Roseobacter denitrificans OCh 114: one gene and its partner. The protein of the gene in region 1 interacts with the protein of each later gene in a pairwise test. Links are inferred from orthologs where the notes say so. Each region holds a gene or a part of one and is shown on either strand. Other genes may lie near its edges.

Region 1 (5,197 bases):
TATTCCGGTGAGGCGGTTGAACGCGGCTCGATCGAAGACGTCTTTGACCGCATGCAGCACCCCTATACGCAGGCGCTCTTCCGGTCCATCCCGCTGCCGGGAGCCGACAAGAACGCGCGCCCGCTGGTGGCGATCCCCGGCAACTTCCCCCTGCCCCATGAACGCCCGCCGGGATGCAACTTTGGCCCCCGCTGTGACTATTTCGAAGCGGGGCGCTGCGATCAGGGCACGCTTGTGATGGAGGACGTGGAGGGGCATGACCGCCACGCCACGCGCTGCGTGAAATTCCGGGAAATCGACTGGGATGCGCCGCTGGAACTCGCCGAGGTCAAGACCAAGGGCGAAATTGGCGATGTGGTGCTCAGGATGGAAAACCTCAAGAAATACTATGAGGTGGCCGCCAATGCGATCTTTGGCGGTGGCGACAAAAAGGTGGTCAAAGCCAATGAAACCCTGAGTTTCGAGGCGCGCGAATCCGAAACACTGGCCATCGTGGGCGAATCCGGCTGCGGTAAATCCACCTTTGCCAAGGTGCTGATGGGGCTGGAAACCGCGACCGAAGGCACGATCACGCTGGGCAACCACCCCATTCAGGACACCCCCATCGAGGAGCGCGACACGCAGACCGTCGCCGATGTTCAGATGGTGTTCCAGAACCCGTTCGACACGCTCAACCCGTCGATGACGGTCGGGCGGCAGATCATCCGCGCGCTTGAGATCTTTGGGATCGGCTCAAACGAGAGCGAGCGGAATGAACGGATGCTCAAGCTGCTCGATCTGGTGAAACTGCCGCGCGCCTTCGCCACCCGGATGCCGCGCCAGCTGTCGGGCGGGCAAAAGCAGCGCGTGGGGATCGCGCGCGCCTTTGCGGGGGATGCGCGTATCGTGGTGGCCGATGAACCTGTTTCTGCCCTTGATGTATCAGTGCAGGCGGCGGTCACCGATCTGCTGATGGAAATCCAGCGCGAGCACAAGACCACGCTGCTGTTCATCAGCCACGATTTGTCCATCGTGCGCTACCTCAGCGACCGGGTGATGGTGATGTATCTGGGCCATGTGGTGGAGCTGGGCACCACAGATCAGGTCTTTGCGCCCCCCTACCACCCCTATACCGAAGCGCTGCTTTCGGCGGTGCCCATCGCGGATACCAGCGTCAAGAAGAAGCACATCGTGCTGGAGGGCGATATTCCCTCGGCCATGAACCCGCCCTCAGGCTGTCCGTTCCAGACGCGCTGCGGCTGGAAATCGAAAGTGCCCGGTGGCCTGTGCGAAAAGGAAGTGCCGCCGATGCGCACCCTTCCCGGCAACCATCAGCTGAAATGTCACCTGAGCGACGATCAGCTTGCCACTATGGAGCCTGTGATCGAGGTCGGCGTCGCTGCGGAGTAAACGGCAAAGGCCACCCGTTGCGCCGGTGCGGCGCCGGGCTGTGCAAAGGGCACGCCATAACCGGGGCATCAGCCGCCCGCGATGATCCGGACGTAGTTCTGGGTTTCCTTGTAGGGCGGAATGCCGCCGTGGCGTTTCACAGCATTCGGCCCCGCGTTATACGCCGCCAATGCCAGCCGCCATGATTTGAACCGATCATATTGTTTGCGCAGATACCGCGCGCCCCCTTCGAGGTTCTCTTCCGGGTCCAGCGGGTCAACGCGCAAATAGCGCGCCGTCGCAGGCATCAGCTGGGCCAGCCCCAGAGCGCCCTTGTGCGATTTGGCCGTCGGGTTCCAGCCCGATTCCTGTTGGACAAGTCGCAGAAACAGATCTTCGGGAATGCGGTGTTTGCGCGCCGCCGCACGCGCCATTTCCAGAAACTCGCCACGATAGGCTCCGGTGTATTGCAGCAGGTTCCATTTGCTCGGCGTGATCACCGAGGGGGGCTGCAAACGCACGGAATTCTTATATTGCCCCGCGGCACGTGTATCCAGAACGCTGGTTTGCGATTCAAAAAGCTTGCTGCGGCTCTTTGAGGAAACGGTCTGCGCCTGTGCCATGGGTGCTGCAAAAACGAGGATCGCCAAGGAAACCAAAATAGATTTCATCATAGGTGGAGTTTCAACCTTCTCACAGTTTGGCAGAACATAGCAAATTGTCATGCATTTGCCAGCCCTTGCGCGATCCTGTGCGTTGGACCGTTCCCTTCAGGCGTTTACCATGGTTTAAGACCCACGAAACAACTATGGTTTTACAAAATTTTTCTGCGTTAAGATTCGGCAAATCCGTTGATCCGCGCAGCGCCATAAGAACGAGCAATAAAGGGGGCATCATGGCCGGCTCTGTAAACAAAGTAATCCTTATCGGCAATCTGGGGCGTGACCCTGAGGTCCGCAGCTTTCAGAACGGCGGCAAAGTGTGCAACCTGCGGATTGCCACCTCCGAAACGTGGAAAGACCGCAACACCGGCGAGCGTAAGGAACGTACCGAGTGGCATTCGGTGGCCATTTTCTCTGAACCCCTTGCGCGCGTGGCCGAACAGTATCTGCGCAAGGGCTCCAAAGTGTACCTTGAGGGGCAGCTGGAGACGCGCAAGTGGCAGGATCAATCCGGGCAGGATCGCTATTCCACCGAAGTTGTGCTGCGGCCGTACTCGTCCACGCTGACCATGCTTGACGGTCGCGACTCCGGCGGGGGTGGCGGGAACTACGGAGGCGGCGGCGGTGGTGGCCAGATGGGTTATGACGACCGTGGCGGCGACAGTTACGGTGGCGGTGGAAACGCGCCAAGCCCGGCACCTTCGCGCGATCTGGATGATGAAATTCCGTTCTGATGCGTATTATGGCGGGCGAAGCGGCGTTGAGCAGATAAAAACACGCACTGTGATGCGTATGTCAGGTTTGGCGCGATACGCGCGGACCGCTTGCCTTTGTATCACGCGATATGGATTCAAAAAAAACGGCCTATCGAGTTTGAAACGATAGGCCCTCAAAAACCATGTCACCGCATCCGGCTTAACAGCACACAAGATTTGCGCTGCGCCTGAGGGCGTCTTGCTGATATCTACAGGATTGATGGTGCGGGTGAAGGGACTTGAACCCCCACGCCTTGCGGCGCCAGAACCTAAATCTGGTGCGTCTACCAGTTCCGCCACACCCGCACGAGACCGCTTTTGCTAGCCTTCGGAATCTACTAGCAAACCACAAGCCCAGTGGCGAGACCCAAAATTCAGTGATCGCGTTAAAGCTTTAGTATCAAATTTTAGCGATATTTCGTCCATGGGCACCTCAAAGGGCATCTCAATGACGCAAAAGACGATCGCGCGATCTGCAAAAGACAAGTGTTTGGCGGCTCCCCCGGTGGCGGCGCTTGAAAGTCCGCATGCGCTCTGGAGCATGCCCGGATTTGTCTATGGCGCGCGTATCCTGACGATGAAAGGCGCGCGCCGGATCGAAGACCTGCGCCCCGGCGACTACGTCATCACGCGAGGCCAAGGCGCGGTGCCTATACGTTTGATCGAGCAGCGAAGCATGGTTGTTCCCGCCGTGTATATCATCGCCGGGTCGCTGGGGCATCATCAACCCGACCTCGACAGCCTCCTGCCCGCCTCGCAAACGGTTCTGCTGAGAGACTGGCGCGCGCGGGCCTTTGCAGGTGCGCCGGAAACAATGGTGACAGTCGACAGATTGGTTGACGGGGAATTCGTCAGGGACGTGGGGCTTCAAACCCTGACCCTTTACAGTGTTTTCTGTTCAGCGCCGCAGGTGCTCTATGCTGATGGTATGGAGCTTGGCACGGCGGATACATCAATACCTACGCCCGCGCTGAACTAAAGCGCTGCGAAAGACTTCAACCATCTGACGCCGCTTTAAACACAATATTTCAAATTGTTAGATGGTTCTGGATACCTCCAGTGCCTCGTCATTCGCGATGGACAAACAGTTGTTGCAAAACGCGGGGCAGGACTTCCGGCAGGTCCTGCGCGATCAACCCGGGGCCAAATGTGATTGCGCATTCCACATGCAGCCATACTGCGATTTTCGCCGCCGCCATTGGTGTAACCCCGCGCGCCAGCAAACCGGCAATGAAGCCCGCAAGAACATCGCCCGACCCGGCTGTCGCCAGCCATGGCGCCGCGCGCGCGCCGCTTGCCTGATGCAGGAAAACCTGTTCACCCTGATCGGCAATCAGCGTGTTCTCTCCCTTTGACACCAATGTGCAGCCGACGTTCCGGGCGGCCCTGACCGTTGTTTCAGCACGTTCGTCGACGGACGCATCCCCGCAACCGCCTCCAAACAGCCGCGCAAACTCCCCCGCATGTGGCGTCAAGACGCAAGCCGGGTGCAACAGCCCACGCAGGTCCGGATTTGCCGCCAGAACGGTAAGCGCATCGGCGTCCAGCACAGTGGGGCGCTTGGATGTCAACACCTCCTTGATGAGCGCTGCTTGTGCCGACGCTGTCCCAAAACCAGGCCCGACGCAAATCGCCGATATCCGCTTGTCCGACAGGGCCGTTTGCACATCATGCGGTGTCGCGATTTTTCTGACCATCAAGGCCGAGATATGCGTCGCGACCTCCAGCATCGCCGCTGGCGGCGTCCCCAGGCTGACCACCCCCGCCCCGATCCGCAACGCGGCCATGGCGGCAAGCCTCGCAGCCCCGGTTTTACCCGCACCTCCCGACAGGACGAGCGCATGGCCGTGATCGAACTTGTGCCCCTGTTGTTTCTGTAACAGTTCCAGCGGCAGGTTTGATTCATTGATCGTGTTGATGGCCATGATGTGCCCTATGTTTGCGCGTGCGATTATAGATACAGAGCTCAAAGACCAATGTCTTGAACCATATTCTTGCCGCAATATGACAGGCCATTTTGATGCGCCTGCTTTCGTCTGTGAAAAGTAACTGTCAGATCTGCGGGAAATACCGAACGCTGCGCAGCGTCCATCGGCCCGCGCTCACCCAGACCGGAAGGGACGTCGACAGCGACAAAATATGCCGCGCGCCGATGCTCATGGCAGGCAGCCAAAACCGGTTGCAGCCCGCGCAAGGGTCGGTTCAAGCCAATGCCGAAAAGCGCATCCACAACAACGCGCGCCGGTGGGTTACAAAAAGCGGTGGCTGCGAAACTCTCTGCTTCTTGCGGCGTGACCGTCGGAAAAGAAAGCCGCTGCGTACACCCTGTTGGCAATTCGACCCACCTGTTGAGATTGCGGTGTGCATCCTGCGGCATCTTTGCGGGGTCGGCGTAAAGAAACACAGTGACCG
Region 2 (5,272 bases), 470 kb from region 1 along the record:
TTTCAGCGCCAGCGCGAGCCCAAAGAAAATGTGATCCAGCACATAAAGCGTCGCCGCCACTGCCACGCCCCAGCTGAAATAGTAAACGCCACCATAACACAGGAACACCAGCACCAGACCGATGTATTCAAACCCGAGCGTGCGCCGTTCGCCAAAATAGCCCACCGCACGGCCCAGCAAAGGGGCCACCATCATGTTGACCACAAGGTTGATAAGATAGAGCAGCGTGATCTCATGCACATCATAGCCGAATTTCTCGACCATCATGAAACCCGCAAAAACCACAAAAATCTGACGCCGTGCGCCGGACATGAACTGCAGCGCGTAATAGAGCCAGTAGCGTTTGCGCAGCACCATTTTCTTGATCTGCGGATTGGGGGCTTCGAACTGCGGATAGGCAAGCATCGCAAAAACTGCCAGGACGACGGTGATGCCACCGCCCACCATGTAGACCGTATTGTAGGACAGCCCCAAAGTGTCCCAGAGCGCCATGATCGCCAGATAGGCAATCAACGTGGCCCCTGATCCGGCCGCGAGCAGCCAGCCGAGGACACGCGGCGCTTCCTGTTTGCTCAGCCATTGCAGTTGCAGGGATTGATTGACCGTCTCGTAATAGTGAAAGCCGATCGAACTCAGCATGGTGATGGCCAGAATGCCGCCCATGGACGGGAACCACGCCGTGACCGCAGTGGCAACGCCGAGCAGGATCAGCGACACCAGCCCCAGCACCTGTTCGCGCATGAAAATGATGATGGCGATGACACCGACCGCCAGAAACCCCGGTATTTCGCGCACCGTGTGCAAAAGACCGATGTCGGAACCGTCAAAATTGGCGGCTTCAATCACGAAGTTGTTCAGCAATGCAGACCATGTATTGAACGCAATCGGCATCGCAAGCGCCATCAGGAACAACAAGGCGATGGGCCGCCGCCACAACGGGAGGCGATGTGCATCTGCAAGGGGAACATAGCGGGCCATACCGGTTGCTTAGTCCTTTTGCTGGCCTTTGACGAGGTGCTATTTCGCGGCGCGTCAATGTCCCTGATGCCCCGCATGATGACGGTGAAGGTCAGTAGAAACTCTGTGGGTCGATATCAACGGCGACACGTAAATCACCTTTGATCCGCAATTGGGCCACCCAACGCGCGAGCGCTTCCTGCAAAGGGGCGGATTTCTCGGCCTTTACAAGCATCCGGACCCTATGGCGCCCGCGGACCCGCGCAATCGGCGCAGGCGCTGGTCCGAAAACCTGCGCACCGATGGCCCGCAACGGCGCATCCTGCCGCGCCAGTTGGTTGCCTGCGTCAAACACCATTGCCACGTCCGACCCGCTGAGGATGATACCCGCCATGCGCCCGTAAGGTGGCACACCTGCGGCCTTGCGCTCGCGCGCCTCGGCAGCCCAGAATTCATCTTCGTCCCCGGCCAGAATGGCGCGGATGACGGGATGTTCGGGTTGATAGCTTTGCAACAGGGCCACGCCTGCTTTCTCGGCACGCCCTGCACGGCCCGCCACCTGCCGCATCAATTGAAACGTCCGTTCGGCAGCGCGCAGATCAGATCCTTGCAGGCCCAGATCCGCATCAATCACACCAACCAGCGTCAGGTTAGGAAAATTGTGCCCCTTGGCCACGAGCTGCGTGCCGATGATGATGTCCGCACCGCCCGCCGCGATATCTTCGATCTCCGCCTTGAGCGCGCGGGCGGAACCATACATATCCGAACTGAGCGCGGCGATCCGGGCGTCGGGGAACAATTCTGTCGCCTCTTCTGCGAGCCGCTCGACACCGGGCCCGACCGCGGCCAGTCTGTCTTCGGCATTGCAGGACGGGCAGACCGTCGGCATCGGTTTGCTTTCGCCGCACTGGTGACAGACAAGGCGCTTGAGAAAGCGGTGCTCCACCATGCGCGCGTCGCAATGATCGCAGCCGATTTGATGGCCACAGGCGCGACACAGCGTGATCGGGGCATAGCCGCGCCGGTTGATGAACAGCATCGACTGCTCCCCCCGCGCCATGCGTGCCTCCACCTCTTTGTGCAGCACATCAGAGACCCAACGATTGGACGGAAGGCTTTCAACGCGCATATCAATGGCCCGCATCTGCGGCATCACAGCGGCCCCGAACCGCGAGGTCAGTTCCAGCTTGGCGTATTTGCCCGCCTGCGCATTGGCCCAGCTTTCCAGCGAGGGCGTGGCAGAGGCAAGCACGACCTGCGCCCCGCAGATCGAAGCGCGCAGCACTGCCATATCGCGCGCGTTGTACAAAACCCCCTCTTCCTGCTTGTAGGAAGTATCATGTTCCTCATCGACCACGATCAGGCCAAGGTTCTGATAGGGCAGAAACAGCGCCGACCGCGCGCCGATGACAAGCTGCGCCTCACCCTGACCAACCATGCGAAAGATACGCCTGCGTTCGGTCATGGTCGCGCCTGAATGCCATTCAGCCGGGCGCGCACCAAAGCGCTCCTGCACCCGGGTCAGAAATTCAGCGGTCAGGGCGATCTCGGGCAAGAGCACCAGCGCCTGCCGGCCCGCCGTAAGGGCCGCCGCAACCGCCTCAAGATAAACCTCGGTCTTGCCCGAACCCGTGACACCACGCAGCAAGGTCGTGCCATATCGTTCTGAACGGACCGCTTGCGTCAATTGCGCCGCCCCCGCCGCCTGATCCGCTGTCAGTGCCTTGCCGGGGCGCGAGGGGTCAAGACGGGGAAAGGGCAGATCGCGCGGGCTGTCTTCTTCGACAACAGCGCCCTGTGCGACCAGACCTTTGACCACGGACGTACCCACATCGGCCATCTCGGCGAGTTCCTTGAGCGTGAAGGCCAGATCACCGTATTCCGCCAGGGCCGCCAGAACCTTGCGCCTGGCCGCCGTCATCTTGTCAGGTTCTCCTGTTCCGCGCCGGTAAATCTTGCGCATCGACGGCGGATCACCCAGACCCGGCGCGCGGGTGGCAAGACGCAACATCGCAGGCAGCGGCGTCAGGGTATACTCCGCCGCGCGTTTGAGAAACAGACACATCTCTTCGCGCATGGGAGCGGCATCCAGCACCCGGTAGGCCTGACGGATTTTGGAGCGTTCATAATCCCCCTGCCCCGGCCCCCAGACCACCCCCAGCACCTTGCGCGGGCCAAGCGGCACCTCGACAAAAGCACCCAGATGGCACCCCCCTTCGGGCGCGCGATAATCCAGCGTGCGGCCCAGAGGCTGGGTCGTCAGGACAGCGATCAACGCATCACAATCGTAAAATTGCGGCAGGCTCAAAGGGCAGGCTCCGGCTGAAACGGCAATTGAGGGTTTCAGCATCGCAGATCATGCGGTAAAGCCAAGCGCAAGAGCGATCAACGCCGCGACACCTGAACACCGCGCCAAAAAGGATACCACGCACATGAAGTTTTTCGTCGATACCGCCGACACGCAGGCCATTGCAGAGCTTAACGATCTGGGCATGGTCGATGGCGTCACCACGAACCCCTCGCTGATCCTGAAATCCGGACGTGACATCATCGAGGTGACAAAGGAAATCTGCGGCATCGTCTCTGGCCCGGTGAGCGCCGAAGTGGTCGCGCTTGAAGCAGAGGCAATGATCGCCGAAGGGCGCAAGCTTGCCGAGATCGCGGAGAACATCACCGTCAAACTGCCCCTGACGTGGGATGGCCTCAAGGCGTGCAAGACCCTGTCGGATGAGGGTAAAATGGTCAATGTGACCCTCTGCTTCTCGGCTAATCAGGCGCTTTTGGCGGCCAAGGCCGGTGCCTCCTTCATCAGCCCCTTTATCGGGCGGCTCGATGACATGAGCCTGGATGGCTGCGAATTGATAGAGGACATCCGCACGATCTATGACAACTACGGGTTTGGCACTGAAATCCTCGCGGCCTCCATCCGCACGGTGAACCACGTTCAGCAAGTGGCGCTGATCGGGGCAGATGTGATGACAGCGCCCCCAGAAGTGATCCAGAAACTGGCCTCGCATCCGCTGACCGACAAGGGCTTGCAGCAATTCATGTCGGACTGGGAAAAAACCGGCCAGAAGATCCTCTGAGACCCTGACACACCGCCTTACCGGCGCGCCGCCCTGACGCGGGGTGGCGCGTGCGGGCAACACATGCGGGTCGGTCGCACATTTTGGCAGATTTTGAACATGACCCGTGGTAGTGTTCGGAAAAACCAAAAAAATGAGCAGCATATGACCAGCACACCGAAAATCGAAGACGCATTGCGCGCAAAGATCATCGCCACTCCCGATGTCATTCTGGACGACAAGGACGTCATGCGCGCCCTTGTGGCCGCCAATGAAAAGATCATGGGCGACAATATTGTCGATCTGCGCGGCATCGCGATGGACCGTTTGGAAAGCCGCCTTGACCGGTTGGAAGACACCCATCGTTCCGTGATCGCGGCGGCTTATGAAAACGTTGCGGGAACCAACCAGATACACCGCGCGATCCTGCGGATTCTCGAAGCCGACAGCCTGCCAGACCTGCTTGCGCATCTGCAAGGCGATGTGGGCGAAACCCTGCGAGTCGATGCGATCCGGCTGGTTCTGGAGAGCGATCAGAACGACAGTGGCCCGCCCCCGGCGGCGGCTGAAAACGGTATGCTGCGCGCACCTTCGGGCTATATTGATGGCTATGTGACCCAAGGGCGCGGGGGCATTTCACGGCAGGTGACGCTGCGCCGCGTGGATCACGGCGATGCTGATCTTTTTGGACAGGACGCCGCGCAAATCCGCTCCGAGGCCTGTCTCAAACTTGATCTGGGCACGCAGCGCCTGCCCGGCCTTGTGGTTCTGGGCTCACAGGACGCCGAGATGTTTGGACCCCAGCAAGGCACGGATTTACTTGTGTTTTTCACCGGCGTGCTGGAACGGACCCTGCGCCGCTGGGTGACGTGAGCTTTATCAGCCCTGCCGCCGCTGATGCGCTGCAAAGCTGGCTGGCGCATCAACGCGCGATCAAGGGTGCCGCGGAGAACACACTGATCGCCTATCAGGGCGATGTGATCGACTTTCTGTCCTTCATCACCGCGCATAAGGGCGCGCCGCAAGGTTTGGGCGCGCTGGCGGATGTATCCGTAACCGACATGCGGGCGTGGATGGCGCAGACGCGCGAAACTGGCGTCGCGGCGCGCTCGCTGGCGCGAAAACTCTCGGCGGTGAAGGCGTTTTACAAGTGGCTGGCCCTGCGCGAGGGCTTTGAACCCACGGCGGTTTTATCCACGCGCGCACCCAAGTTTCAAAAGAAACTGCCCCGCCCGCTGGCCCCGGATGCG

What was found. The genes of interacting proteins can lie anywhere in the genome.
Region 2: the proteins of ssb (region 1) and RD1_RS09635 interact in binary tests that used the Escherichia coli proteins (3 or more experiments, as listed by UniProt). The link is inferred for Roseobacter denitrificans OCh 114 from one-to-one orthologs.

What each region holds. Positions count from the first base shown.
Region 1 is NC_008209.1:2,459,481-2,464,677, reverse strand. Bases 1,074-4,013 are described here. They hold ssb (single-stranded DNA-binding protein), read left to right. Parts: upstream 1,074-2,263; coding sequence 2,264-2,764; downstream 2,765-4,013. Other genes in these bases: RD1_RS11855 (NAD(P)H-hydrate dehydratase), read right to left, coding at 3,853-4,013; RD1_RS11860 (Hint domain-containing protein), read left to right, coding at 3,234-3,764; RD1_RS11875 (lytic transglycosylase domain-containing protein), read right to left, coding at 1,458-2,042; RD1_RS11880 (dipeptide ABC transporter ATP-binding protein), read left to right, coding at 1,074-1,389. Outside these bases: more of RD1_RS11880, read left to right, coding at 1-1,073; more of RD1_RS11855, read right to left, coding at 4,014-4,710; RD1_RS11850 (NAD(P)H-hydrate epimerase), read right to left, coding at 4,752-5,197. UniProt on the Escherichia coli protein: Plays an important role in DNA replication, recombination and repair. Binds to ssDNA and to an array of partner proteins to recruit them to their sites of action during DNA metabolism. Acts as a sliding platform that migrates on DNA via reptation.
Region 2 is NC_008209.1:1,985,961-1,991,232, reverse strand. What follows is about bases 689-3,703. They hold RD1_RS09635 (primosomal protein N'), read right to left. Parts: upstream 3,308-3,703; coding sequence 1,070-3,307; downstream 689-1,069. Other genes in these bases: fsa (fructose-6-phosphate aldolase), read left to right, coding at 3,390-3,703; RD1_RS09640 (MFS transporter), read right to left, coding at 689-978. Outside these bases: more of RD1_RS09640, read right to left, coding at 1-688; more of fsa, read left to right, coding at 3,704-4,043; RD1_RS09625 (DUF484 family protein), read left to right, coding at 4,188-4,895; RD1_RS09620 (tyrosine recombinase XerC), read left to right, coding at 4,892-5,272.